2 regions of the Bacillus infantis NRRL B-14911 genome follow, and region 1 is predicted to be linked to the other one. Evidence: a T-box and tRNA genes for the amino acid it is inferred to sense, from the RefSeq annotation. Region 1 holds a T-box; the other holds one or more tRNA genes.
The links. A T-box is a leader RNA that pairs with one kind of tRNA and senses whether it is charged. The one in region 1 lies ahead of trpS (tryptophan--tRNA ligase), so its partner is inferred to be a tRNA-Trp.
Positions count from the first base shown of each region.

Region 2: it encodes a tRNA-Trp, which carries the amino acid that the T-box ahead of trpS (tryptophan--tRNA ligase) is inferred to sense. The anticodon was not compared.

Region 1 covers NC_022524.1:1,372,789-1,387,877, reverse strand. Annotated here, with positions in the region: gene N288_RS07120 (putative glycoside hydrolase) at 120-1,319, opposite strand; gene N288_RS07115 (ABC transporter ATP-binding protein) at 1,703-2,638, opposite strand; gene N288_RS07110 (ABC transporter ATP-binding protein) at 2,640-3,707, opposite strand; gene N288_RS07105 (ABC transporter permease) at 3,720-4,637, opposite strand; gene N288_RS07100 (ABC transporter permease) at 4,641-5,576, opposite strand; gene N288_RS07095 (peptide ABC transporter substrate-binding protein) at 5,682-7,319, opposite strand; T-box leader at 7,924-8,166, shown strand; gene trpS (tryptophan--tRNA ligase) at 8,265-9,254, shown strand; gene N288_RS07085 (YjbA family protein) at 9,554-10,300, opposite strand; gene N288_RS07080 (hypothetical protein) at 10,383-10,595, opposite strand; gene opp4C (oligopeptide ABC transporter permease) at 10,793-11,713, opposite strand; gene opp4B (oligopeptide ABC transporter permease) at 11,727-12,692, opposite strand; gene opp4A (oligopeptide ABC transporter substrate-binding protein) at 12,726-14,459, opposite strand; gene N288_RS07060 (ABC transporter ATP-binding protein) at 14,509-15,089, opposite strand, start outside.
Region 2 covers NC_022524.1:1,031,768-1,046,856, forward strand. Annotated here, with positions in the region: gene perR (peroxide-responsive transcriptional repressor PerR) at 1-337, shown strand, start outside; gene N288_RS05430 (YgzB family protein) at 465-833, opposite strand; gene N288_RS05435 (nucleotidyltransferase-like protein) at 1,141-2,013, shown strand; rRNA gene N288_RS05440 (16S ribosomal RNA) at 2,283-3,832, shown strand; rRNA gene N288_RS05445 (23S ribosomal RNA) at 4,124-7,068, shown strand; rRNA gene rrf (5S ribosomal RNA) at 7,186-7,302, shown strand; tRNA gene N288_RS05455 (tRNA-Asn) at 7,327-7,401, shown strand; tRNA gene N288_RS05460 (tRNA-Ser) at 7,407-7,499, shown strand; tRNA gene N288_RS05465 (tRNA-Glu) at 7,515-7,589, shown strand; tRNA gene N288_RS05470 (tRNA-Val) at 7,594-7,669, shown strand; tRNA gene N288_RS05475 (tRNA-Met) at 7,687-7,760, shown strand; tRNA gene N288_RS05480 (tRNA-Asp) at 7,907-7,982, shown strand; tRNA gene N288_RS05485 (tRNA-Phe) at 8,132-8,207, shown strand; tRNA gene N288_RS05490 (tRNA-Thr) at 8,218-8,293, shown strand; tRNA gene N288_RS05495 (tRNA-Tyr) at 8,303-8,387, shown strand; tRNA gene N288_RS05500 (tRNA-Trp) at 8,395-8,468, shown strand; tRNA gene N288_RS05505 (tRNA-His) at 8,480-8,555, shown strand; tRNA gene N288_RS05510 (tRNA-Gln) at 8,597-8,671, shown strand; tRNA gene N288_RS05515 (tRNA-Gly) at 8,675-8,749, shown strand; tRNA gene N288_RS05520 (tRNA-Cys) at 8,758-8,831, shown strand; tRNA gene N288_RS05525 (tRNA-Leu) at 8,877-8,958, shown strand; tRNA gene N288_RS05530 (tRNA-Gly) at 9,032-9,105, shown strand; gene N288_RS05535 (carbohydrate ABC transporter permease) at 9,340-10,281, shown strand; gene N288_RS05540 (carbohydrate ABC transporter permease) at 10,281-11,108, shown strand; gene N288_RS05545 (ABC transporter substrate-binding protein) at 11,183-12,466, shown strand; gene N288_RS05550 (cache domain-containing sensor histidine kinase) at 12,604-14,403, shown strand; gene N288_RS05555 (response regulator transcription factor) at 14,381-15,089, shown strand, end outside.

The DNA of each region.
Region 1 (15,089 bases):
AACATCCTGCTATTAACGCTCATTAGGATATAACAGCCATTAGCATGCGGTCTTGGCCTGAAAATGGCCGCTCAATTGAACAGAGATGAAGCCGGGTCAATTGCCCGGCTTTTCCTTTTTTATTCCCCTGGTGTATAGTCAACGCCTTCTGTGTAGGAATTGCCTGCATTCCAAAGGAGATATTCATTGATCCCCTGGTCTTTAAGGGCTTTAATCTGAGCTTCTACCTCTTGCTTTCCGTATGCCTTGTAATTCCCTGCCCCCAGCCACGATGCCGTAAAGTCCTGGAGCCATGGCCTTGATACAGGCGCCTCTTCCAGCTCTGCAAGCTTCTTCTTCTCAAGCTTAGAATATTCTGCCACAAGATTATATGGCTCCAGATCTGGCTTGCTGATCCCGAAATAGGACGTCCAATGACTCGGATAAATCATTGATGAAATGACATCAACATTGGAGGAAATCTTAGAGAAATTCTGGCCGATTCCTGGTGCTTCCGGCAGTGTTGCGCTGTAGCCAAAGATATCAACAGAAACTTGTACATCATAAGGCTTAAGCTTTTCCCTCGCATAAGCTACAAAGTCAGTGACAGCCTGAACCCTTTTTTGAACATTATCATCAGCGCCATTATACTCTCCAGTAGAATAAGTTAAAGTCTCTTCACGTTTTTCAAACCCTTCAGGAAAACGGACATAATCAAATTGAATTTCCTGGAATCCCATCTTAGCGGCTTCAATGGCTATACCGACATTATAATCCCAAACCTCTTTCAGGAATGGGTTTACGAATGATTCACCTCTGCCATTTGACCAGACCTTATTCCCGTCCTTATATGACCATTCCGGCTTGCTATTGGCCAATACGCTATCCTTAAAGACAACCACACGGGCTATAGGATAAATCTTCTTCTCCTCCATTGTTTTCAGAACCGTTGCAGGGTCTTTTATATAGGGTTTGCCGATGGAGCTGTACGGGGATTTCCCTTCAGGAATATAGGTCAGATTGCCCCAGTCATCCTTTATATCGATAACCATGGCATTTAAGTCAGTTTTGCCGATCAAATCTACTAACTTATTAAATTTTTCTCCGCCGGCAGAATGCCCGGTAACATAGACTCCTCTTACAGCGTCAGGGTATTCAAAGGTATACCCTGAGTCATATTTAAAACGTGCCATGGCTGCTGGCAGTTCTTTTTTCATTTCTATGTATTCTCTTACGGGCATGGAGCTGTTTGTCAGCTTTTCACTCTCTTCCGCACTGGCATGTATTGTGATGAGCGAAGACAAAGCAGCAGCAGCCGCAGTCATTTTCAGAGCCTTCATATTCCGTCTCCCTTCTATCCTTGTATTTTCATTATAAAGGCAGCCTGCTTCCATTTACATATGTAAAAAGCAATAACATAGTACTCATTCCCTTTCTTCTTTCCTATTACACTTGAAATAAGGATTTTTTAAGATTTTAATAGGAATAATGAATATATAGAAAATTTATAATAGTAATTGTTGTCAAAATGTTGTATTATTATTACAAGAAAAATGCGTTAATGAGAAAAAGGGTTAAAGTGATACTTCAAATTCCGAAATAGGTCGTTTTTACAGCTTAGCTATTTACATCACCTGCAACGATAATTCTAAAATTTTTGCTGTTCTTTTTATTTGATGTAATTAAAAGCCAAAAGACGATCTCGGAATGAGATCGTCTTTTGTTATTTTTTGTATTGGGCCTTATATTGTGCTGCTTCCTTTTCAGAGCAGTAAACATAATGTCCTGGTGCAATTTCCCGCATCTCCACTTGATCACTGTCCGTATAATTGTGGACAGCAGGATCATAGCTTGTACGCTTTCTGGTCCTCTCAGTTTCTGGATCCGGAAGCGGAATGGCAGAAAGAAGGGACTGTGTATAAGGATGGAGCGGGTTATTGTAGAGATCATCGGCCGGAGCAATTTCAACCAGCTTGCCGAAGTACATAACTCCAATCCTGTCACTGATATATTTAACCATGGAAAGGTCATGGGCAATAAACAGATAAGTCAGCCCTTTTTCGCGCTGCAATTGCTTCATCAGGTTTACTACCTGTGCCTGGATGGAAACATCGAGAGCTGAAATCGGCTCATCAGCAATGATGAATTCAGGCTGTACGGCAAGAGCGCGGGCAATCCCGATCCGCTGGCGCTGACCGCCTGAGAACTCATGCGGGTAACGGTTAGCGTGCTCTTTGTTCAAGCCGACCGTTTCAAGAAGCTCATACACTCTTTCCATACGCTCTTTCTTGCTTGTGGCAAGGCCATGGATGTCAATGCCTTCAGCAATGATATCAGCTACAGTCATCCTAGGATTCAGGGAAGCGTAAGGATCCTGGAAAATCATCTGCATTTTGCGGTTGAATTTCTTCAGCTCTTTAGCAGATTTCCTTCCATGGACGTTCTCTCCTTCAAAAAGGACTTGTCCGTCTGTAGCATCGTACAGTCTGATGATCGTTCTTCCGGTCGTCGATTTTCCGCAGCCTGACTCGCCTACAAGGCCAAGCGTTTCACCTTTGTAGATGTCAAATGAAATGCCGTCTACTGCCTTTACCATATTAGGGCGGCCGACATTAAAGTGCTGCTTTAGATTTTTGATTTCAATTAACTTTTCAGCCATTTTATTTGCCCTCCTTCACTAAAACAGGCTTATCGAATGTAGAAGAGAGCTTGCGGATCCTGCGCTTGACAGCTTCAGGCGGTTCTACTTCCGGTGCATCCGGGTGGAGCAGCCATGTTTTTGCAAAGTGCGTTTCAGAAATCTGATACATTGGCGGTTCTTCTTCAAAATCTATGGCCAATGCAAACTGGTTCCTCGCTGCAAATGCGTCTCCCACTGGAGGGTTAGTTAAATCAGGAGGAGTACCTGGAATTGCTGCAAGTTCAGTCTTTCCATCATTATCAAGGCTAGGCATGGAAGCCAGAAGCCCCCATGTATAAGGATGGCGCGGATCATAGAATATTTCATCAACTGTTCCCATTTCTACAATCTGGCCGGCATACATAACAGCAACACGGTCTGCTACATTGGCAACTACACCAAGGTCATGAGTAATAAAGATAATGGAAGTATCCATTTTGCTCTGAAGATCCTTCATTAGATCCAGAATCTGAGCCTGAATTGTTACATCAAGCGCTGTTGTAGGCTCGTCCGCGATCAAAAGCTTTGGACTTGCGGCAAGTGCGATGGCAATCATAGCACGCTGTCTCATACCGCCTGAGAACTCATGAGGATATTGGTTTACACGCTTCTCCGGCATTGGAATCCCAACAAGGCGCAAAAGCTCTGTCGCCCTATCCTTAGCAGCAGAAGATGACATATTCTGGTGCTTGATCAGCACCTCCATGATTTGGCGGCCAATTCTCATTGTCGGGTTCAGAGAAGTCATTGGATCCTGGAAAATCATACTGATTTCTTTACCGCGGATCTTTTCCATTTCCTTTTCCGATTTTGGAACGATATCGTCGCCATCAAGGAGAATTTGTCCTCCAGCAATTCTGCCTGGCGGCATCGGAATCAATTTCATGATTGTCTGGGAGGTAACACTTTTACCTGAACCGGACTCGCCGACAATCGCGAGGGTCTCACCTTTATGAAGATCGAAGGACACGCCGCGGACAGCCTGGACTTCTCCTCCATAAGTTTGGAATGAGACTCTTAAATCTTTTACTTCGAGTAATTTTTCCATTTATCTCACTCCTTATTTGCGTAGTCGCGGATCTAGCGCATCACGAAGTCCGTCGCCGATTACGTTAAATGCAAAGATGGTCAAGCAGATAAACGTTGCCGGGAAGAACAAGCGCCAAGGATAATATCTAAGTGCCGGAAGGCCGTCATTTGCCATGGTTCCCCAGCTCGCTACAGGCGGTGTCAGACCAAGACCCAAATAGCTAAGGAATGCCTCAGTAAAGATAGCTGATGGCACTGTAAGTGTCATGGTTACAAGAATAGGGCCCATTGTATTCGGGATCAGGTGCTTGAACATGATGCGCGAAACATTTGCTCCCAAAGTTCTTGAAGCAAGGACATATTCCTGATTCTTAAGTGAAAGGACTTGTCCACGGACAATACGTGACATATTGATCCATCCGGTAATGGTCATGGCAAGGATCATCGTGCCGACACTCTGGCCTAATACAACCATAAGAAGGATAACAAGCAGCAAGTAAGGAATCCCATAAAGGACATCCGCTGCACGCATCATATATTCATCTGTGCGTCCGCCTTTGAAGCCGGCGATGCCGCCCCATAGTACGCCAATGAAGAGATCAATTAATGCAGCTGCCAAACCGATGAACAGGGAGATTCGTGCACCTTCCCATGTACGGGCAAATACATCGCGTCCCAGATCATCTGTACCGAACCAGTGCTCGGAAGATGGTGACTGATTTTTATTGCCTAGATCGTTTGATGCATAATCATATGGTGTCATATATGGTCCAAAGATCGCCATAAATACAAGGATGGCCAAAAGCACAATCCCAAACATGGCAAGCTTGTTTTTTCGGAATCTAAGTGTAACATCTTTCCAGAAAGATAGGCTTGGTTTACTGATTTTTTCTGCATCAGTTGTTTGTGTGCCAACAACTCTGAATTTATCTTTTGATAACTGTCCCATAATTTACTCTCCTTTCTTCCCGCCTGCAAGTTTGATGCGCGGGTCAATGAGTCCGTACGCAATGTCGACAAGGAGAATAGACACTAACAGAATGATACTGTAGAATACGGTAACTCCCATAATAACAGTGTAATCACGGTTTCCGATGCTTAATACAAAGTGGGAGCCGAGTCCCGGAATACCAAAGATCTTTTCAATTACGAAGCTGCCTGTAATAATACCTGCTGAAAGAGGTCCCATATAGGAAACGACAGGAAGCATAGCATTTCGGATTGTATGTTTAATGGTAATAACACCCTGGCTCAAACCTTTAGATTTAGCCGTTTTAATATAATCATTAGAGAGCACTTCCAGCATGGAAGAACGCGTCAGACGGGCGATAAACGCCATTGGAGATGCCGCAAGCGCCAACGCAGGCAATATCGTATGCATGAAGGACTCCCACCTGGCTACCGGGAAGACGCCAAGTTTAATCGCAAGGAAATATTGCAGGAATGTGGCCATGATGAAGGAAGGAACCGAGATCCCCATAACTGCAACGATCATTGCAGTGTAGTCCTGCCACTTATTGTGCTTGAGGGCTGCAATAACCCCTAAAACAACACCGATTGAAACTGCGATCAGAATCGCCTCGATACCGAGCATAAGAGATACAGGAAAACCTTCGCTGATTAAATCATTGACAGTCTGGCTCTTATACTTAAAAGATGGGCCAAAATCCCATTTTATGATTCTTAATAGATACTCCCCATATTGAACATACCATGGCTGATCGAGCCCGTAGTGGGCATTCAGGTTTGCTTCAATTTCGGGAGGCAGTTGTTTTTCTGATGTAAATGGATTCCCTGGTGCAATGCGCATAAAGAAAAACGTTGCTGTGATGATAAGCCACAGCGAGACAATCATATAGATTAAGCGTTTTCCAATATATTTCGCCATTGTCAAACACCTCCAATTTTATTTCTGCTTCATTCAGAAACGAAGGTATATGGGGGAAAAACCCCATATACCTCTCGTTTAGACAGCTATTAGTATTAGCTATTCTTATTCAAAGTACGCCCATTTGTATTGAACGTCGCCAAGTCCGGAAACAGCTACGCCTTTAAGGCTTTCATCCTGAACCCAGTTGTTTGTGTAGAAATAGATAGGAGCTACAGGCATATCTTCCATGAAGATTGCTTCAGCATCTTTAAGCAGCTGCTGACGTGCTTCTGCATCAGCTTCTGTTGCAGATTGCGCTAACAGATCCTGGAATTCTTTGCTTTCCCATCCAGTATCGTTGTTACCTCCATCAGCATCACGGTAAAGCTCAAGGAAGTTGATTGCATCGTTGAAGTCTCCAAGCCAGCCCATACGAGCTACCTGGTAGTCAAGAGCGTGAACCTTATCAAGGTATACAGCCCACTCAGAGTTATCAAGTGTTACTTCTACGCCAAGGTTCTGCTTCCACATATCCTGGATTGCCTGAGCAATCTTCTGGTGTGCTTCAGAAGTATTATAAGAAAGAGTTACTGCAGGAAGCTCAGAAGCATCCTTGTAGCCAAGCTCTTCCAGACCTTTTTGCAAGAATTCTTTAGCTTTTTCTACATCATTGTCAGCAAAATAGCCTTCTTCATTTTCAGCGAACATTGACGGCGGAACGATAGCCATCGCTGGAAGCTGTTCACCCTGAAGGATGTTGTCGATAAGCTCCTGACGGTTGATTGCATATGTGAATGCCTTACGGATATTCACATTGTTGAAAGGTTCTGCAGTTGTGTTGAATTTGTAGTTGTAAACACCAGCGATAGGCTGTGTTACAAGGCGGTCTTCGTCTTTAAGGGCCTGCATAGCATCAGTCGGAAGTGCTCCAGTCGGTGCTCCTGCCCAGTCAAGCTCGCCGTTGTCAAGCATTGACAGTTCAGTGTTTGGATCATTTACCATGATCATTTCGATCGAGTTAAGCTTTACAGTATCTTTATCCCAGTAAGTATCGTTCTTTTCAAGAACAATCTTGTCACTGTGTGACCATTCAGTCATCTTGAAAGGACCATTTGAAGTATAATCGTCGCCTGCATCGTTTGCCCAGTCAGGGTTTGCTTGTGCAACCTTGCTGTTGATCGGCAGGTACGTATAGAATGCAGTCAATTCATCAAAGAATGGAGTAGGATTTGCCAAAGTTACTTTAAGCGTTTTTTCATCTACAACTTCGATTCCTACGTCATCAAGTGAACCGCCGCCAGTGTTGGCAGCTTCAGCACCTGCGATATAGTAAAGCTGGTAAGCATACTCAGACTGGTTGGCAGGATCGATAGCCCACTTCCATGCATATGCAAAGTCTTCTGCCGTTACAGGATCGCCATTAGTCCATTGAGCATCCCTTAATGTGTAAGTATAAACTTTCTGATCTTCAGATACTTCAATTTTCTCAGCTGCTGCCGGTTCAGGCTTTCCATCTGGATTGATGCGTGTCAGACCTTCGAAAGTCTGGCGAAGAACAGTACCGGAAGTTGCATCCTTTGCAAGGCCCGGGTGAAGTGAAGGCGGTTCAGAGTTAATGTTAACCGCTAAGTCCTGAGGTACGTCTTTCCCTCCGTCTCCATCGCTTCCGCTGCCGGCATCATCGCCGCCGCCGCTGCACGCTGCAAGGAACATGCTTAGAACAAGCAACATACTAAAAAAGATCGATAATCTTTTGTTCACGGTGTTACCCCCCTATATAATTTCCACAAATGCCTTTTGCAGGAATCTGTCCACGCTTCCATAAACAACTGTCCGCCTTGGATATATTGCTCAAATAGTCAGTAAATTAACTGTAAAAATAAACTGATTATCCGCGCAGCAAAAAAAGTAAGCTTATAACTCAAAAGACAAAGATTATCCTCTATTCTGACAATTCGAGAGAAAAATCAAAAGGATAAGCCAAAATTCTGTAAGCTATAAACTTACTACTAGTCTCTTTATCCATAGGTTTTCAGAACTATATGCAAGAATGTTACAGATTCGTAAAGAATCATTTGTTACGTTTATTATATGTATTTTAAAACTTGTTTGCAAGGGGCTTTTATTTTTCAATGGAGGGTATAGTGAGAAAATTGTCGAAAAAATACTTTTAAATCAAGAGTTTGCTAGTTTTAATTTTTTTGAAATTTTTCTTAATTCCCCTTTTGCCGAAGGTTATTTGGACCTTGATTTTTCCCATATTTTTCTTGTTTTCCTATACGAATTCCAGGTGTGTTATTTCGAATTACCTTGATTTTTTCTGCAGTTTTGGTATATTTTAATGTATAAAACCAATACTGTTGATGATAAAGCAATGACAAAGAGTAGTACATTTGCTCAGGGATTAAAGAGAGTTTGTGGCTGGTGGAAACAAACATCCCGGCAAATCGAATGGACTTTAGAGCTCCGGCTGCGAAAGGCTGCTTCCTGCTGCCTATTAGCTTCCGGCGTATCCCGCGTTATGGGAAGCCCGGCCTGCAGGCAAGCCGGGGTTAAGAGGCCTCAGCCGAGGCACTTAGGGTGGCACCGCGGACCATTCGTCCCTATTTTTCAGGGGGACGAATGGTCTTTTTACGTCTTTTGCGGAATTTCCGCCACTTTTTCGGCTCACTTTTTGTCTGCTGATACATCCAAGGAGGAATATATATGAAAACCATTTTTTCCGGCATCCAGCCCAGCGGCACTCTTACACTGGGGAATTATATAGGTGCCATGAAGCAATTCGTGGAATTGCAAAACGAATATAACTGCTATTTCTGCATTGTCGATCAGCATGCCATCACTGTCCAGCAGGACCGGATGGAGCTCCGCAAAAATATCAGGAGCCTTGCAGCCCTCTATCTTGCTGTCGGGATCGACCCTGAGAAAGCAACACTTTTCATCCAGTCTGAAGTCCCTGCCCATGCACAGGCCGGATGGATGATGCAATGCGTTTCCTATATCGGGGAGCTTGAGAGGATGACCCAGTTTAAAGATAAGTCCCACGGAAAAGAAGCAGTATCTTCCGGCCTGCTGACCTATCCGCCGCTCATGGCTGCCGACATTCTTCTATATAAGACAGACCTGGTTCCTGTAGGGGAAGATCAGAAGCAGCATTTGGAGCTTACAAGGGATTTGGCAGAAAGATTCAACAAGAAATATAATGACATCTTTACAATCCCGGAAGTGCGGATCGCAAAAGTAGGGGCAAGAGTTATGTCCCTCCAGGATCCGGCTAAAAAGATGAGTAAATCTGATTCTAACAAAAAGTCTTTCATCTCTTTGCTTGATGATCCGAAGCAGATTGAGAAAAAAATTAAAAGCGCAGTTACGGACTCTGAAGGAATTGTAAAGTTTGATAAAGAAAATAAGCCTGGAGTTTCCAATCTCTTATCTATCTACTCCATCCTTTCCGGCAGGACTATAGACGAGATCGAGGCGCAATACGAAGGAAAAGGCTACGGAGACTTCAAAGGCGATCTTGCAAAAGTGGTTGTCGATACAATCGTGCCAATCCAGGAAAAATACACTCAGCTCATGGAATCAAGCGAGCTGGATGAAATCCTGGATAGAGGAGCCGAAAAGGCTCAATTCACTGCCAATAAAATGCTGGCCAAAATGGAAAACGCCATGGGGCTCGGCAGAAAACGCCGATAATGAAAAAAAGGAGCTGTGATCAGCTCCTTTTTTCATTAAACCAAAGAGGGCATGGTTTTGTAATCCCTCTCCCCATAAATCAGGTCTTTAAATGGGGCTGTTGATTTCCGTTCCAGACACTTCGCTTTCCGCGGGGCGGAGTTGAGCCTCCTCACCGCAAGCGGTTGCGGGGTCTCAACTCTTCCGCTATTTCCCGCAGGAGTCTACGTGCCTTGCACTCCAATCAACAGGGTTTTCAAACTTTATTTGGTCTTTAGGAAAAAGATACTCCTTTTTCCTTCAGTATAGAATTATGCATATTAATTCACTTTCGAGCCATGCTCCATTTCCCACAGTTTCTCAAAAAATGGCTGCCCTTTAATGATATTTTCGCAAAAAGCTTCATGTTTTCCTGACCATCCCAGCTTCGTTTCCTCATACAGTGACTTCCAGGCCTGTTCGAATTCCAGCTGCTGGATTATAGTATATTTCTCTGGATTCCACTCTGTATACCAATAGCGGATTTCAGCTGTATTCCCAGATGAATGAAGCTGATCAAGAGCCATAAAGAGCAGCTGCTTCAGCTGCCTTTCTTTTCTGGTAAGGCCGTTCATCATTTCCGGGGCTGGCGAAAGGATGTGAAAATCCTTTAAACAGGATTGGTCGTTAAATGCATATTGGATGGTTTCCTGATTATCAAGCATTTCGTAAGCAAGCTGCTCCTGCCTTGGAATCAGCCGGCTTTTGCGGATGGGTATATTATAGCTGATCGTATCGACTGCCAATATGCCTGAACCGTCGGAGACGACAAAACAGTAATCAAGCTGTGTCCGTTCGTGGTTTTTTCGCAAATATGCTTTTTGGTAGATGTCGTTCAGCAGCTGTTGCGGCAGTTCTGATAAGTCGTTTTCTATGTAGTTGAAAAGGAGCGGCTCTACCTTTAACAATGGGACCTGATCAAGCAATTCCACACTGTCATCTTTTCTCCATTCATGAAAGTGGCATACATTATATCCGTTTTCTTCTCCTTCAAACCAGTTCACCCATACATCATGAAGATACAACATCTTATAACCCCTCACTTCAAGTAACTATTTGTCACTCAGTATGAACAGGAAATAGTTAATTTATTCCTCCACGTGCAACAGTTTACTCCTCAGTTCCCTGCGGAAAGTATATGGCCACTGTAATAATGACAATGCCGGCCGGGAGCAGGCCGCACTCAGGCCTTTTAAGAATGTATGAAAAATAGTCACTCAATTCATGCCCGGCAATTAAGAGATTTAAATAAGCCACCGAGCTGATCCCGCCTGCTACAGCCAGTCCAAAACCAGTAATAAAAATAAACAGCCTGAAGATCATTGGGCTGGATCCCTTCTGGCTTGTCCCATATATACTCCTGCTCTCTTGTTTTTTTACATATATATGATAGAAAGCGTTAAATCATACGACAAAAACAAAAAAGACCCCCAAAAGGATCTTTAATTGCGGATTTCATTAAAAAAGGGTGAGCACCTGAAGTGTCTCGCCCTTTATGGTTCCGGCTGATGCCAGCCGCATTATCTATTTGACTTAGGGTTAAATGCGTCCTTCAGACCCTCGCCAACGAAGTTGATTGATAGTATTGTCAGTGTCAGAACCGTTGCGGGCGGTATCCATATCCACCACTTGCTGGTCAATACATCCGGACTTCTTGCATCCTGAAGCATATTGCCCCAGCTCGGAATGTTCATCGGTACACCGAAGCCGAGGAAGCTTAAGCCAGTTTCCGCCACGATCATGGCAGCAAGTGTCAATGTAGCCTGTACAATAATGGTAGACATTACATTCGGCAATAGATGCTTGAAGATCGTTGTAACTGACGAACAGCCGATAGAGATGGAACTCATGATATACTCGTTTTCTTTCTCTACCATTACCTTGCTTCGCACCAGACGGGCTATTCCGGTCCAGCTCAGCACACTAATGACGAAGATGAGTGTAGCTGTACTTGATTCTATGAAAATAGACTTTAGCACGATGACGAAAAGCAGGAACGGAAAGTTCATCATAAAGTCGGTGAAGCGCATAAGCACATTGTCAACCCAGCCTCCGAAGAATCCGGCTGTGGCTCCTACGATCGTTCCAATCACCACTACCGAAATGGTGATGGAGAAAGCAAGAGTCAATGACGTTTTTCCGCCATGGAGGGTCCTGGCAAATACATCTCTCCCAGACTTATCTGTGCCAAAATAGTGTTCTGCTGAAGGCTCTTTGCTGATTTCAGTCAAATTCAGCTTAGCCGTTTCCTCAATCGGCATGGACAGCGGCTCGGCAAATATTGATACTAAGACGATGAGCACAAGATAGCAGAGACTGATCATGGCAAGTTTATTCTTTAAAAATTTCCTGCGGGCGAGAGCCCATGGCGACTGGCTCTTGGGAGGCTTTACAGGCTCCTCAATAGCCGTTGTACTTTGCTGCGAAATTGTTGGTTCCATAACTCTCACCTACCTAACTTAAACGTATGCGCGGATCTACTATTCCATATAGTATATCTGCCACTAAATTTCCAATAAGCGTCAGGATGGTCAGCATCATGGTGATGGCCATCATAACGGAATAATCACGTGAGTTTACTGATTCTACAAACAGGTATCCGATTCCCGGATATGTAAAAATGGTTTCGGTAATAATAGCTCCCCCGAAAAGACCTGCAATGTCAAAGCCCAGCAGTGTAATAATCGGAATGACCGAATTTCTGAGGATATGCTTATTATAAATCGCGGATTCTTTCGTACCCTTTGCTCTGGCTGTACGAACATAATCTTTGCGAGAGCTTTCGATCATATCATTGCGCAGGAACTGGGTATATCCAGCCGTAGCCATGGTGCCCAATACAAGCGCAGGAAGAATTGTATGCTTGATTTTACTCAAATAATATTCAAAAGATCCTGGTTCAACGCCTGAACCGATACTTCCAGTCGCCGGGACCCATCCCAGCTGGAAAGAGAAAACGTAAATCGCCACTAGGGCTGCAACAAAGCTTGGAATGGCCAAGGCCAAATAGTTTATTCCTGATATTAGATAATCTCCTGGACTGTAGGCAAATCTGCCTGAGAACCTGCCCATCATAAAAGCTAGAATATACGTAATCATGAGTGAAGTAAAACCTAAGAAAACTGTGTTCGGCAGCCTGTCGCCGATCAATTCCATTACATCGCGCTTATGGATGAATGAATCCCCAAAATCCCCTTGAACCACTCCGCCTATCCAGCGGAAATACTGTGTATGGATTGGGTCATTCAAGCCCATCTTTTCACGCATTTCCTCGATATATTCCGGATCGGAATTTAGCGGGTCGATTTTTCCAGAGAGGGCGTCCCCTGGCATAAGCTTTGCCAGGGTAAACACCACAATGGAGATAAGGAAAATTATTGGGATCATACCTATAAGTCTTCGGATTGTGTATTGCAGCATACTCCATTCCCCTTATCTAAACCTTATTTCTTATTACTCAACAATGTGCCAGTTGTAGAACTCATCTGTGCCGCCTGGAGTTACTTTGACTCCGCCAACACGTTTGTTGATTGCCCATGCATCTTCCCTTTGGTCGAAGAAGATTACAGGAAGCTCTTCGTTAACAAGTTTCTGCCACTCGTTGTATACTTCTTTACGGTATTCGATAACATCCTGGTTTTTATCTTCAGGGAATTGAACACCCTTCTTGATAAGCGCATCGGATTCTTCATTCAACCAGCGCCACATATTCCACTTGTCAGTTGACAGCCAAATGCCGGATGGATCTGGATCATATGAAAGTCCCCATGCACCATGGAAAGTTTCAACAGATGGATCATCTGCTTCGATAGTGTCATAGAACAGGTTGAAGTCTTTCAGGGAACCGCCGTTAAGCTGAGCCTTGACTCCAACTTCACCCCAAGATTGAAGAATGAACTGAGCACGCGCTTCAGAAGTTTCAGCACTTGCCATCGCATCGAAGTTGATAGAGAAAGGCTTTCCGTCTGGATCTTCACGGAATCCGTCGCCGTCCACATCTTTATAGCCGGCTTCATCCAACAGGCTCTTTGCCTTTTCTGGATCATAGTCATAAGTGTTGATTTCTGAATCGTCGATCTTAGCCCATGAAACGGACGGGAATGGAACGTTAAGCGGTTTACCTAAACCGTTTGTGAAAGCATCGATATAAGCTTGGCGGTCCAGTGCATAAACCAATGCCTGGCGCACGCGCTTGTCAGAGAATTTAGGGTTATCCATTACAACTTTTCCTGATTTTGCATCATAGCGTCCCTGGTCGATACCGATATAGCTGTAAGACATAGCATCGATTGTTACAGGGTTGATATTGCCAAGTTCTTTAATTTGTCCCCACTGGTCAGAAGGAGCCTGGATAACATCCACTTCGCCGTTTTCGATCAGGCCGGCAGCAAGGGATGGATCAATGATTTTGTAGACAACGCCGTCAAGCTTGGCAGGGCCTCTCCAATAATCATCATTACGCTCATATTCAATCATTTCGCCAGGAACGATGTTCGTTACTTTAAACGGCCCGACACCAATCGGGTTTTTACGGACTTGGTCAGAGTCAGGAAGTTCTTTAGAAGAAATATCTCCATAATAATGCTTTGGTTCTGGAATAGACCAGATGTTGTCAATCAGGTTGACAGAAGGTTCTGTAACTGTAACTTCTACTGTCAGGTCATCAATAACCTTGATACCTTCAATCGTGTCAGCTTTTCCATCTTTGTATTCCTGTGCACCCTTAATCATCGCCACGTTTGCGAAACGTGCTCCCTCATATGTAGGATCTGCGATCAGGTACCAGGCATATTCCATATCTTCAGCAGTCAATGGTTCGCCGTCATGCCATTTTACGCCGTCTTTCAACTTGAAAGTTACAACAGTGTTGTCTTCATTGAAAGTCCATTCAGCAAGGTTAGGGATCGGCTGCAGCTCATCATTGTAAGCAACCATTCCTTCGTGCATGAACTGAAGGGCATTTGCATCGTCTTCCCCTTCATAATAGGCATAAGATAAAACGCCTTTAAACGCCTGAGTATAACCAAATGTTACTTTTCCGCCTTCTACTTCAGTTGTTTCTGCATCTTTGCCGTCGTCTTTTTTCCCTGTATCTTCGCCTGAAGTATTCTCATTTCCGGAGCAGGCAGCAAGGAACATGGACATTACCAGCAGGACTGAAAATAGCCAAAATGCTGATTTCTTCATCGTTTTCCCCCCATAATTATCGGTTCTTTTTTTTCAAAATGGCCAAGCTTTAGTTATATAAGTGACATGCAACCCTATGTCCAGGCTTCACCTCCTTTAATTGAGGCTTGATCTTCGAGCACTCCGGCATTGCGTGTGCACAGCGCGGATGGAATGTGCAGCCGGAAGGCGGGTCGATCGGGCTTGGGACATCGCCTTCAAGGATGATCCGGTCTTTCTTTTTGCGCGGATCAGCCTCAGGGATAGCCGAGATCAGAGCCTGTGTATACGGGTGCAGCGGCTCTGCATATAAACTGGACTTATCTGCTACTTCAACAAGGCCGCCGAGGTACATGACGCCAATCCGGTCGCTCATATGCTTCACGACGCTAAGGTCGTGGGCAATGAAGAGGAAAGTAAGGTCAAACTCTTCCTGAAGCTCTTTCAAAAGGTTCAGCACCTGGGACTGGACTGATACATCCAGGGCGGAGACCGGTTCATCTGCGATGATGAGCTTAGGCTTCAGTGCCAGGGCCCGCGCGATTCCGATCCGCTGCCTCTGGCCGCCGGAGAATTCGTGCGGATATTTATAATAGGCATCTTCCGGAAGGCCTACCCTTGCCAGAAGTTCCATGACCTCAGGCTTCAGGT
Region 2 (15,089 bases), 340 kb from region 1:
CATGTCACACCCGACTGCAGATGATATTTATAAAGCATTAGAAGGAAAATTTCCTAATATGAGTGTGGCTACAGTTTACAATAATCTAAGAGTATTTCGTGAAGTTGGCCTGGTAAAGGAACTGACCTATGGGGATGCATCAAGCAGGTTTGACTTTATTACAACCCATCATTATCATGTGATTTGCGAAAACTGCGGAAAAATCGTGGATTTCCATTATCCTGGTTTGGATGAAGTTGAACATCTGGCTTCCCATGTAACAGGTTTTAAAATCAGCCATCACCGCATGGAGATTTACGGCACATGCCCGGATTGTGCAAGCAAGGAAGCGCACTAATTCTATAACGCCGATAGCCTGCTATCGGCTTTTTCTTTTGTTTTAGAGGGAATCGGCGGCTTACGGATGTTTTGCGGATAAAAAAATAACCCAGCATCCCTGCTGGGCCGATTTATTCTGAGCATATTTATTGCTCAGCTTTTTTCTGTTTTGAACCCTTTCTGTTGTAGCTCTCATTGAATTCTTTCCCTTCGAGGGAAGGATCGAGTGTCAGCGGTTCATTGCAATACATGCACATATCCACACGGCCAAGCATCTTTGTATATTTCCCGCAATTAGGGCACTCAACTTGTACAGTTTTTGTTGAGAGCATGCCAATCCAGAAATAAACACCGGTGCTGGCGATGATGCAAAGCATGCCTAAAAGCATGAATATAGTCATGACAATCGGTGAAGTCCTGAAGAATATTCCTATATACATAACAATAAAGCCGATGAATACCAGACTAAGCGCAAAGGTCCGTATTTTGTTGATCTTGCTCGAATATTTTGCCATTCTTTTTTGTCCCTCCCAAAGTATAACTATACCATATTTGCTTTTCTAAAGGATATCTGCAATACATGAATAATGATCCTGTCGAATAATGCTTGGGGACAGCAGGAATTCCTGGATGGCTGTAGAACCTATATGCTATAAAAGAAAAGCGAGGGGCCTTGCGCAGATGAGCGCAGACTTGGAATGCCGTGTGCTGCGGCAATATCAAAGTGCCTCCCGGGGCTGGTCCGGAGGATAGGCTCCGCTGCACTAAGTTATTGAAGTTCAAATTAATCTATCCTTATCTAATATTAATGGAGGAATGATGATGGAAGACATTCTTCGCCCTATTTATCAGGAACGGGCAAGCCAGGCCAACACGCTTGGAGTGCTGATCATAGAAAAAAGAAATAAAGCGGTCCCTGTTACAGATACCTTCGATGCAGTCCTGCTGATCGTTGTCCAGGAGGCGGAGGTGCCGGTTTTCGTGAAGCATTATACTTATAATGATAAAAAAGCAGCACTTCATATCGTAAAGGAGAGCCAGCTGAATGAATGGATCCTCCACGGCTCCAACAGGAAGATTTTTGATTGGCTATATAATGGGAGAGTCGTTTTTGACCGCAATGAGTATATAAGCAACCTGAAAGTTGAATTAAAGGAATTCCCGTTCTATGGAAGAAAGCTGAAGATGGGCGTGGAATTTGCGAAATTAATAAGGCGCTATATGGATGGAAAGGCATTTTTTGAAAATAATCATTATCTCGATGCCTATAACCATGTCGTTCATTCTCTTCACCACCTGGCGCGGCTTGCTGTCATTGAAAGCGGCTTTCACCCTGAAGTCACTGTATGGCATCAGGTTAAACAGATAGAACCGGAAATCTTTAAATTATATGAAGAGCTTGTCATCAGTGAAGAGCCATTAGAAAAACGCCTTGAGCTTCTTTTTCTGGCAAGTGAATTCCTGATCCATTCAAAAACCAAAATCGGGATTCAGCATCTCACTGATATAATGTCCGAAAAAGAGGACTGGTCCTTCAATGAAATGATCACCCATCCTGAATTAAGTGCTTATTCTGTTGATTTAAGTATGCTGCTTGAATATCTGATCGATAAACATCTAATAGAGGCAGTTGAAATTGTGACGAAAAGCCCTGGTTTGTATCACCGCCATTATCGGACGAAAAAATTATTTTAAAAAAACATTAAAACGTATTGACCTTTTATTATTTACTTGATATATTTATATCCGTCGCTGCTAGTTGTTCAGCAAAAACACAGTGGCTGACGGATTTAAATAACAACCTGAAAAATTATTTTTGAAAAGTGTTGACAGAACGAATGACACATGATAAGATAATAAAGTCGCTCAAGGGCGGCGAGGTTAAAAGAAGATTGTTCTTTGAAAACTGAACGAACAAAAACGTCAACGTTAATCTTATTTTTATCAGAGCTAAATCTTACTCTTATATGGAGAGTTTGATCCTGGCTCAGGACGAACGCTGGCGGCGTGCCTAATACATGCAAGTCGAGCGGACGGATGGGAGCTTGCTCCCTGAAGTCAGCGGCGGACGGGTGAGTAACACGTGGGCAACCTGCCTGTAAGACTGGGATAACTTCGGGAAACCGGAGCTAATACCGGATAATGCACAACCTCTCATGAGGTTATGCTGAAAGATGGTTTCGGCTATCACTTACAGATGGGCCCGCGGCGCATTAGCTAGTTGGTGAGGTAACGGCTCACCAAGGCAACGATGCGTAGCCGACCTGAGAGGGTGATCGGCCACACTGGGACTGAGACACGGCCCAGACTCCTACGGGAGGCAGCAGTAGGGAATCTTCCGCAATGGACGAAAGTCTGACGGAGCAACGCCGCGTGAGTGATGAAGGTTTTCGGATCGTAAAACTCTGTTGTCAGGGAAGAACAAGTGCCGGAGTAACTGCCGGCACCTTGACGGTACCTGACCAGAAAGCCACGGCTAACTACGTGCCAGCAGCCGCGGTAATACGTAGGTGGCAAGCGTTGTCCGGAATTATTGGGCGTAAAGCGCGCGCAGGCGGTCTCTTAAGTCTGATGTGAAAGCCCACGGCTCAACCGTGGAGGGTCATTGGAAACTGGGGGACTTGAGTGCAGAAGAGGAAAGTGGAATTCCACGTGTAGCGGTGAAATGCGTAGAGATGTGGAGGAACACCAGTGGCGAAGGCGACTTTCTGGTCTGTAACTGACGCTGAGGCGCGAAAGCGTGGGGAGCAAACAGGATTAGATACCCTGGTAGTCCACGCCGTAAACGATGAGTGCTAAGTGTTAGAGGGTTTCCGCCCTTTAGTGCTGCAGCAAACGCATTAAGCACTCCGCCTGGGGAGTACGGCCGCAAGGCTGAAACTCAAAGGAATTGACGGGGGCCCGCACAAGCGGTGGAGCATGTGGTTTAATTCGAAGCAACGCGAAGAACCTTACCAGGTCTTGACATCTCCTGACAACCCTAGAGATAGGGCGTTCCCCTTCGGGGGACAGGATGACAGGTGGTGCATGGTTGTCGTCAGCTCGTGTCGTGAGATGTTGGGTTAAGTCCCGCAACGAGCGCAACCCTTGATCTTAGTTGCCAGCATTAGGTTGGGCACTCTAAGGTGACTGCCGGTGACAAACCGGAGGAAGGTGGGGATGACGTCAAATCATCATGCCCCTTATGACCTGGGCTACACACGTGCTACAATGGATGGTACAAAGGGCTGCAAGACCGCGAGGTTAAGCGAATCCCATAAAACCATTCTCAGTTCGGATTGCAGGCTGCAACTCGCCTGCATGAAGCTGGAATCGCTAGTAATCGCGGATCAGCATGCCGCGGTGAATACGTTCCCGGGCCTTGTACACACCGCCCGTCACACCACGAGAGTTTGTAACACCCGAAGTCGGTGGGGTAACCTTTTGGAGCCAGCCGCCTAAGGTGGGACAGATGATTGGGGTGAAGTCGTAACAAGGTAGCCGTATCGGAAGGTGCGGCTGGATCACCTCCTTTCTAAGGAATATATACAAGACGTGACGCTCTTTGTTCGTTCAGTTTTGAGAGTATAATCTCTCATTTTGTTCTTTGAAAACTAGATAATGTAATGAAGAAGACATTACCGAGTAATCGCCATTTTAGGTTTTCTCTCTTATAAATAAATAAGAGTTTAAAAACCGTGAGGGTGATGAGAAGCGAACAGGTCGAGGAATCGATTGAGGAAGCACCGGAGCGTATGTTTTGTATACGTGAGGATGCTGACGATTGAGATGACGAAGAGATGTGAAGCTTATCATCGGCCGAACAGGTTAAGTTAGAAAGGGCGCACGGTGGATGCCTTGGCACTAGGAGCCGATGAAGGACGGTACTAACACCGATATGCTTCGGGGAGCTGTAAGTAAGCTTTGATCCGGAGATTTCCGAATGGGGAAACCCTCCATCCGTAATGGGATGGAACCCTTGCCTGAATACATAGGGCATTGGAGGCAGACCCGGGGAACTGAAACATCTAAGTACCCGGAGGAAGAGAAAGCAAACGCGATTCCCTGAGTAGCGGCGAGCGAAACGGGATTAGCCCAAACCAGGAGGCTTGCCTCCTGGGGTTGTAGGACACTCTACACGGAGTTACAAAGGAACGGAGTAAATGAACAGGCATGGAAAGGCCGGCCATAGAGGGTAACAGCCCCGTAGTTGAAACTTCGTTCCCTCCAGAGTGGATCCTGAGTACGGCGGGACACGTGAAATCCCGTCGGAAGCAGGGAGGACCATCTCCCAAGGCTAAATACTCCCTAGTGACCGATAGTGAACCAGTACCGTGAGGGAAAGGTGAAAAGCACCCCGGAAGGGGAGTGAAACAGATCCTGAAACCGTGTGCCTACAAGTAGTCAAAGCCCTATGACCTTCAGGTCAGGGTAATGGCGTGCCTTTTGTAGAATGAACCGGCGAGTTACGATTACATGCGAGGTTAAGTTGAACAGACGGAGCCGCAGCGAAAGCGAGTCTGAATAGGGCGAATGAGTATGTGGTCGTAGACCCGAAACCAGGTGATCTACCCATGTCCAGGGTGAAGTCCAGGTAACACTGGATGGAGGCCCGAACCCACGCACGTTGAAAAGTGCGGGGATGAGGTGTGGGTAGCGGAGAAATTCCAATCGAACTTGGAGATAGCTGGTTCTCTCCGAAATAGCTTTAGGGCTAGCCTCATGTTGTAAGAGTCTTGGAGGTAGAGCACTGTTTGGACTAGGGGCCCCCATCGGGTTACCGAATTCAGACAAACTCCGAATGCCAAAGACTTATCCATGGGAGTCAGACTGCGAGTGATAAGATCCGTAGTCAAAAGGGAAACAGCCCAGACCACCAGCTAAGGTCCCAAAGTATACGTTAAGTGGAAAAGGATGTGGAGTTGCTTAGACAACCAGGATGTTGGCTTAGAAGCAGCCACCATTTAAAGAGTGCGTAATAGCTCACTGGTCGAGTGACTCCGCGCCGAAAATGTACCGGGGCTAAACGTATCACCGAAGCTGTGGGTGGACACCATCAGGTGTCCGCGGTAGGAGAGCGTTCTAAGTGCATCGAAGTCAGACCGCAAGGACTGGTGGAGCGCTTAGAAGTGAGAATGCCGGTATGAGTAGCGAAAGATGGGTGAGAATCCCATCCACCGAATGCCTAAGGTTTCCTGAGGAAGGCTCGTCCGCTCAGGGTTAGTCGGGACCTAAGCCGAGGCCGAAAGGCGTAGGCGATGGACAACAGGTTGATATTCCTGTACCACCTCTTTACCGTTTGAGCAATGGGGGGACGCAGGAGGATAGGGTAAGCGCGCTGTTGGATATGCGCGTCCAAGCAGTTAGGCTGCAAACGAGGCAAATCCCGTTTGCATCAGGCTGAGCTGTGACGGCGAGGGAAATTTAGTACCGAAGTTCCTGATTCCACACTGCCAAGAAAAGCCTCTAGCGAGGGAAAAGGTGCCCGTACCGCAAACCGACACAGGTAGGCGAGGAGAGAATCCTAAGGTGAGCGAGAGAACTCTCGTTAAGGAACTCGGCAAAATGACCCCGTAACTTCGGGAGAAGGGGTGCTTTTTAGGGTGAATAGCCCGGAAAAGCCGCAGTGAATAGGCCCAGGCGACTGTTTAGCAAAAACACAGGTCTCTGCGAAGCCGCAAGGCGAAGTATAGGGGCTGACGCCTGCCCGGTGCTGGAAGGTTAAGAGGAGGGGTTAGCGCAAGCGAAGCTCTGAATCGAAGCCCCAGTAAACGGCGGCCGTAACTATAACGGTCCTAAGGTAGCGAAATTCCTTGTCGGGTAAGTTCCGACCCGCACGAAAGGCGTAACGATCTGGGCACTGTCTCAACGAGAGACTCGGTGAAATTATAGTACCTGTGAAGATGCAGGTTACCCGCGACAGGACGGAAAGACCCCGTGGAGCTTTACTGCAGCCTGATATTGAATTTTGGTACAGCTTGTACAGGATAGGTAGGAGCCTTTGAAGCCGGAGCGCCAGCTTCGGTGGAGGCATTGGTGGGATACTACCCTGGCTGTATTGAAATTCTAACCCGCGCCCCTGATCGGGGCGGGAGACAGTGTCAGGCGGGCAGTTTGACTGGGGCGGTCGCCTCCTAAAAAGTAACGGAGGCGCCCAAAGGTTCCCTCAGAATGGTTGGAAATCATTCGCAGAGTGTAAAGGCACAAGGGAGCTTGACTGCGAGACCTACAAGTCGAGCAGGGACGAAAGTCGGGCTTAGTGATCCGGTGGTTCCGCATGGAAGGGCCATCGCTCAACGGATAAAAGCTACCCCGGGGATAACAGGCTTATCTCCCCCAAGAGTCCACATCGACGGGGAGGTTTGGCACCTCGATGTCGGCTCATCGCATCCTGGGGCTGTAGTCGGTCCCAAGGGTTGGGCTGTTCGCCCATTAAAGCGGTACGCGAGCTGGGTTCAGAACGTCGTGAGACAGTTCGGTCCCTATCCGTCGTGGGCGCAGGAAATTTGAGAGGAGCTGTCCTTAGTACGAGAGGACCGGGATGGACGCACCGCTGGTGTACCAGTTGTCTTGCCAAAGGCATCGCTGGGTAGCTATGTGCGGAAGGGATAAGTGCTGAAAGCATCTAAGCATGAAGCCCCCCTCGAGATGAGATTTCCCATAGCGTCAAGCTAGTAAGATCCCTGAAAGATGATCAGGTTGATAGGTCTGAGGTGGAAGCGTGGTGACACGTGGAGCTGACAGATACTAATAGATCGAGGACTTAACCACATTTGATTGCTTTGTAATTCTTCTTCTGCATTATCTAGTTTTGAGGGAATAAAATTTAAAAATTCTCTTGCAAAATAATAAAAAGACGGTATAATAATACTTGTCTTGAAAAAATAGTCTGGTGGCGATAGCGAGAAGGTCACACCCGTTCCCATACCGAACACGGAAGTTAAGCTTCTCAGCGCCGATGGTAGTTGGAGGTTCTCCTCCTGTGAGAGTAGGACGCTGCCGGGCGAAAGTATTCTAATATACTATCATTCCGCAGTAGCTCAGTGGTAGAGCATTCGGCTGTTAACCGAACGGTCGTAGGTTCGAATCCTACCTGCGGAGCCAATTATGGAGAGCTGTCCGAGTGGCCGAAGGAGCACGATTGGAAATCGTGTAGGCGGTTTATAGCTGTCTCAAGGGTTCAAATCCCTTGCTCTCCGCCATTTAAATTATATAATGGCCCCTTGGTCAAGCGGTTAAGACACCGCCCTTTCACGGCGGTAACACGGGTTCGAATCCCGTAGGGGTCACCATTTCGGAGGATTAGCTCAGCTGGGAGAGCATCTGCCTTACAAGCAGAGGGTCGGCGGTTCGATCCCGTCATCCTCCACCATTATAACTTTTTATTGTCGCGGGGTGGAGCAGTCCGGTAGCTCGTCGGGCTCATAACCCGAAGGTCGCAGGTTCAAATCCTGCCCCCGCAATCTGGTCCTGTGGTGTAGCGACGAGCGACACTGCAATGAATATGCTGCGAGTTGCCTCAACGGATTTGCTTCCTTGAGTCATCTGGAAGAGGAAGAGTCAGTCCTGCAGGCTTCTCGGGCATAATCAAGACCCAAATTTATAAAATGGTCCCGTGGTGTAGCGGTTAACATGCCTGCCTGTCACGCAGGAGATCGCGGGTTCGATTCCCGTCGGGACCGCCATTTAAATTTAATTAGGCTCAGTAGCTCAGTCGGTAGAGCAGATTGCTACCTTCATTGAACAGCTCCTGCGGCAATCTGTGAGGAAGTTCGTAAGAACTGACGAACAAAGGACTTAAAGTATAAAAGGTTTTGGATGAAAATTTTATTATGGCTCAGTAGCTCAGTCGGTAGAGCAAAGGACTGAAAATCCTTGTGTCGGCGGTTCGATTCCGTCCTGAGCCACCATTGTTTGTAAGCCGGTTTAGCTCAATTGGTAGAGCAACTGACTTGTAATCAGTAGGTTGGGGGTTCAAGTCCTCTAGCCGGCACCACCTTAACGTGGAGGGGTAGCGAAGTGGCTAAACGCGGCGGACTGTAAATCCGCTCCCTCAGGGTTCGGCGGTTCGAATCCGTCCCCCTCCACCATTCATACAGGGGTATAGTTTAAAGGTAGAACAGAGGTCTCCAAAACCTCCAGTGTGGGTTCGATTCCTACTACCCCTGCCAATTTTATTATGGCGATTGTGGCGAAGTGGTTAACGCATCGGATTGTGGTTCCGACATTCGTGGGTTCGATTCCCATCAGTCGCCCCATTTTTTAATCACAATATTGCATTCTATGCATATCATATTATTGGGCTATAGCCAAGCGGTAAGGCAACGGACTTTGACTCCGTCATGCGTTGGTTCGAATCCAGCTAGCCCAGCCATTTGCGGAAGTAGTTCAGTGGTAGAACATCACCTTGCCAAGGTGGGGGTCGCGGGTTCGAATCCCGTCTTCCGCTCCAAACGTTCTGGCGGCATAGCCAAGAGGTAAGGCAGAGGTCTGCAAAACCTTTATCACCGGTTCGATTCCGGTTGCCGCCTCCATTCCAATTACAGGAAATGGAGAATGAACGATAAATTAAATGATATGCCGGTGTGGCGGAATTGGCAGACGCGCACGACTCAAAATCGTGTTCCTTCTGGAGTGCCGGTTCGACCCCGGCCACCGGTATCATTTTCTTTTTATACAGGGTTTCCTGTTTTTATTTTTGAAAAGGCATCGACAAATTTCAGCAATTTTCGATGCGGGTGTAGTTTAATGGTAAAACCTCAGCCTTCCAAGCTGATGTCGTGGGTTCGATTCCCATCACCCGCTCCATACATAATTTCATCAACGCAGTGTTTCGTTTTCAGAAAACGAAGCATTGCGTTTTTTCTTTGTCTTGATCCCGATAAGGCATGACCCGTGGGTTACGGTAAGATGTCAGCCAGTCTTTCTTCTCTATGAAGAAGTCAAAATTTTCCCCCTCTTTTGGTCAATTATGTTGCCCCTTTTTATTTGATAGCCTCCTATAATAAAAGAAAGCGATTACAAAAGGCGGTGAGAGTAAAATTGGATGCAAAAACAGAGTTGGCTCCCATAAAGGCGGACGCTGTAACAAAGAGAACAAGCAAAAGAAAAGCACGTCTTCGAAGTATATTAATTTATGCGGCTTTTACCGGACCGGCCATTTTATTCTTTGTCCTTATTCAGGTGATACCATTCCTTATGGGTTTATATTATTCCTTTACCTCATGGAATGGTGTAAGCTCAGCTGTCGAATGGGTCGGGCTGCAAAACTATATCAAAATTTTCAAGGATGATCCGAACTTTTTCCAATCTTTCTTGTTTACAACCAAGTTCATGCTGGCCTCAGTAGTTATCAGCAATTTAATTGGATTTGGACTTGCCCTGCTACTTAACGCGGCCTTGAAGACACGGAATATTCTCAGAACCGTCTTCTTTATACCGAATGTAATTGGAGGACTGCTGCTTGGGTTCATCTGGCAGTTTATCTTTGTCAAAGCGTTTGCTTCCATCGGAAATTTGACTGGCCTGGCGTTTTTCAAGCTTGCCTGGCTGGGGGATGAGACTACAGCATTTTGGGGAATTGTCATTGTGTTTGCATGGCAGGTGAGCGGCTATATGATGGTGATTTATATCGCAGCCCTGCAGGGAGTGGACCATTCCCTTCTTGAGGCGGCAAGGATTGACGGGGCTTCAAACTGGACGCTTCTTACCCGCATCATTATACCGCTGATCATTCCGGCTTTCACTATTTGTTTCTTTTTGACTATATCAATGGCCTTTAAGATCTTTGATTTAAATCTTTCTCTTACAAATGGGGGACCGTTTAATTCAACACAGTCTGTAGCCATCAACATTTATCAGGAGGCTTTCCAAAATAACCGCTATGGTCTCGGGACGGCCAAATCGATTCTTTTCTTTCTGATTGTCGCCGTGTTTACATCGGTTCAGGTAATTATGACGAAAAGGAAGGAGGTTGAAGCCTGATGAATCGCAAGTATACAGGAAGGACGTTTCTGCTGGAGATAATCGGCATCATTCTTGGGCTGATTTTTCTGATCCCCTTCTATTTTGTGGCGGTTAATTCAGTCAAAAGCTTTGCTGAAATCTTATTGGATGCAGCTGCTTTTCCAAAGGAAGTGTTATTTGCTAATTATTCGAAGGTTTGGGAAATCATTAATTTTCCAAGGGCATTCTGGAATTCACTGATCATTACTGTGCTCAGCAATATTGGCCTGGTAATCATCAGTTCAATGGCTGCATGGAAAATGGTGAGGACTCCCGGGCGCTTCAGCAAGATTCTGTTTATCCTTTTTGTCTCAGCAATGGTCATTCCCTTTCAGACGGTTATGATCCCGCTTATGAAGCTCGGAGGCGCCCTGAATATGACGAACAGCATTCCCGGACTGATTATGATGTATTTCGGGTTTGGCGTTCCTCTTTCCCTGTTCCTTTACCATGGATTTGTCAAAACGGTTCCAAGGGAGATAGAAGAGTCGGCGCTGATTGATGGGTGCAGCCAGTTCGGGGTTTTTTGGAGGATCGTTTTCCCGCTTTTAAAGCCGATTACAGTGACGGTTGTCATCCTTAATACCTTATGGATCTGGAACGATTTCCTTCTTCCGCTCCTGGTGCTGCAGGATGCCGAGCTGAGAACAATCCCGCTCGCCACCAGCTCCTTCTTTGCCCAATATACAAAACAGTGGGATATGGGCCTGGCAGCGCTTGTACTTGGCATTACGCCGGTCATCATCTTCTTCCTGTTCCTGCAGAAGCATATTATTAAAGGCATAGCATCAGGCTCCATCAAATAGATATCAAATTTTAGCGGCGGCTAGAATGTACCGCTAAAATGATATATAAATAGAATTCAAGGAGGTCAATGACAATGAAACGCTTATTGCTTATTTGCCTGTCCCTGCTTTTCACATTCGGGATTTTGGCCGGCTGTTCGTCAGGAAGCACTTCTGGAACTGATGATAAAGAGGGGACAAAGGATACCGGGGAAGAGACGGTTACTCTCAACCTGTTCCAATTTAAAGTTGAAATTGCCGACCAGCTTCAGGAGATGATCACTGAGTTCGAAGCCGAGCATCCCAATATCAAAGTAAAGCTGGAAACTGTTGGCGGCGGTGCCGATTACGGTGCTGCGCTGAAAGCGAAATTTGCTTCTGGCGAACAGCCGGATATTTTCAACAATGGCGGCTTTAAAGAACTGGAACTGTGGAAGGAGCATCTGGCCGACCTATCCAATGAGCCATGGGTTGAGCATCTTCTCCCGATCGGCAAAGTGCCGATGACAGATACAGACGGCAAGCTTTATGGCATGCCGGTCAACCTTGAAGGATACGGATTTGTCTATAATAAAGATTTGTTTGAGAAAGCAGGCATTAAGGAGCCTCCGGCCAATATTACAGAGCTCAAGGATGCTGCTGAGAAACTGAAGGACAGCGGCACTACACCTTTCTCAGCCGGATATGGGGAATGGTGGGTCATCGGGCAGCACTTGCTGAATATCCCTTTTGCCCAACAGGAAGATCCTATTGCCTTTATTGAAGGACTTTATGATGGTACAGAGAAGTTTACAGATAATGAGCAATTCAAGCAGTTTAAAGAAGTGCTTGATACAGAAATCAATTTTGGAAATGATAATCCATTGACCACTGACTATAACACGCAGGTCACCCAATTTGCCGCAGGCCAGACTGCCATGCTGCAGCAGGGGAACTGGACTGAAAATATGATCTATGAGGTTAATCCTGATATGAATATGGGCTTTTTGCCGATTCCGATCTCAGATGACAAAAATGCTGACCGCCTCCCTGTTGGGGTCCCGAATAACTGGGTTCTGAATAAGAATTCCGAGCACCTGGATGAAGCTAAATTGTTCCTGGAATGGATGGTATCTTCTGATACAGGTAAACGCTATTTAACCGAGGAATTTGCTTTCATCCCTGCTTTTGACAATATTGAGGCATCAGGTCTTGGCGATCTTGGCCAGTCAATCCTTGAGTACTCCAAAGAAGAGAAAACAATTCCGTGGACATGGTTCAGATGGCCGGATGGAGCGAACAAGGAATTCGCCGCTAGCATCCAGGAATATGCTGCAGGTAAAATTGATTATGATACTCTGCTAGAGAGGTTCCAGAAAACCTGGGATAACTTAAAGTAAAGCAGAGATCACTGCCAGGATAAAAAGCATGTCTGCAACAAGGCATGCTTTTTATTTTCCATAAATGAAAAAATCTTTAGCATGTCTCACCCTGTCCCATATATACTTACATTATCAGGGCCTGGGGAGGACTATTTATGATTAAGAACAGTATCCGCAATAAACTGATCGTCCTGCTGCTGCTGATCACAATCATTCCTTTCGGCACATCGATTATCATTACCTACTTCCATACGAAGGAGTTTTTGAAAAATCAGGCTGTAGAGGAAAACAGCAAGCTTCTCTATCAGGGCAAAATCAACCTGGAGAGCTATATGAATGAGCTGAATGGATTGACATTGTCTCTGTACAATAATCCCGGCTTCTTAAATTTCCTGAGGTCTTCTAAAGATGAGGACAATTATTTAACAATCGGGATCATGAAAAATGTGGTCCAAACCATCCTTTATGCCGGGGATACCATTAACAGGGTCCAAATAGCCTTTGCAGACGAAGACAGGGTCATCTCCGCTTCCAGGAGGTCTACAGTCGTCTTCATGAAAGGAAGGAGCGCTAAAAGCGCAGAGGCCTTCAATAGAGCCAGGGACAGCTCCTCGCATATGTATATTGAACCGCTGATGGAACAGACGAATTCCCGGAATATCATGGCAGTGCATCGTGCGTTTACAAATATTCCATCAGACAATGTGCTGGCCTACATTACTCTTGAGATCGCTCCGGATGACATCGTGAATCTCAGCAGGAATCTTTATACTCCGGGAAGCGAGGAATTTTATATTGTATCTCAGGATGGCCTTCTCATTTATAGCTCTGACAAGGATGCTGCAAGCGGACAGGTGCCCGAAAAATGGGTGGATGCCATTGTGAGTTCAGGAAATAAGGCGGGGACACTTGAATGGAAGAAAGATGATTTCAGCGGCATGATGATTTACGAGCAGATGGAAGAAAGTGCGGGCGGCTGGTTCCTCGTGAAGCGGGTCCCGGATACAACTTTGTATGAAAGCGCTTTTAGCGTTGCGAAAATCAACATCCTTTTCGGCATTATCGGGTTAACGCTGGTTATCCTTGCCACCTTATTCGTTTCTTTTAGAATCACCTCCCCGATCCGGGTGCTGCTGAGGAGCATCAGCCAGGTAGAGCGGGGGGACATGAATGTTGAATATGATTCATTCGGGAAGGATGAAATCGGCATCCTTGGAATGAGGTTCAATGAGATGATCGAGAAAATAAACCATCTCATCAACAGGGAATATAAGCTGGAGATTGAGAATAAAACCAATCAGCTGAAGGTGCTCCAGTCGCAGATCAACCCGCATTTCCTGTACAATGCCCTCCAGTCGATCGGAACGGTTGCCTTGAAAAACAAAGTTCCCCAGATTTATACCCTGATTACCCATCTTTCAAAAATCATGAGGTACGGGATGGACATGGAGGAGGACCGGGTGCCGCTGATAAAAGAGATTAATTATACAAAGGCCTTCCTGCTCCTGCAGAAAGAGCGGTTTGGCGAAAAGTTTATCTACAGGATTGATGCAGGTGAAGAGGTCTCATCTGTCAAAGTTCCTAAAATGCTGCTGCAGCCGGTCATTGAGAATTATTTTAAGCATGGATTTACTCCGGGTGAAGGGACAGGCGAGCTGAATATCGAATGTAATAAAGACAGCGGATTTCTATGCATAGATATAAGTGATAATGGCGGAGGCGCAGATGATGGCAGGCTGGGGGATATATGGCGCTGTATTAAAGGCGGGCCGCTTGAGGCCAAAGGGGACAGCACGAGCATCGGGCTTAGGAATGTGTATGGACGGCTGATGCTTTATTACGGAGAAGAAGCAATCCTGCAGCTTGGAAATCGTGGAGGCAAAGGCTTTATCGTTTCCATGAAGCTTCCGCTGCACCCGGGGGGCGAAGTGGATGAAGGCAATCATCATCGATGATGAAAAGCATGTCAGGGAAGGGCTTCTTATGCTTGCAGAATGGGAAAAGCATGGAATCAGCTCCATCTTTGAGGCAGAGGACGGGGAAGAGGCTATCAGACTGATCGGCGAAGTGCAGCCTGATATTATTTTTACCGATATGAATATGCCGAGGTGTGACGGCATCAGCCTTTTGAAGTGGATCCATGGTTCCCAATGCCAGGGGAAAACGATCGTTGTCAGCGGCTATGATGACTACGAGTATATGAGGAACGCCATCTATTATAAAAGCTTTGATTATATCTTAAAGCCGATTGATCCGGAACTGCTGAATGAAACGCTCGAAAGGGCAGTCAATGACCTTGCAGCTTCACGTTTGACAGGGGAGGCCTTTAGAGAGCCCAGGGAAAGCAAAGCAGCCCAGAAAGAGAACAATAACATCAAGCAAATCGAAGAGTTTCTGGTGCAGAATTATCATCTTGATATCACACTGCAGGATATCGCTGACCGTTTTTATTTGAGCAGAGAGTATATATCCAGGAAATTCAAACAGGATTTCCAGGCAACCATTACAGATTATTTGACCAATATCCGGATGGAAAAGGCAAAGGAGCTGCTTGGCAGCCCATCTTTGAAAATTTACGAGATTGCCTATCAGGTTGGATACCAGAATGAAAAATATTTCAGCAAGGTTTTTAAAAAGCTGA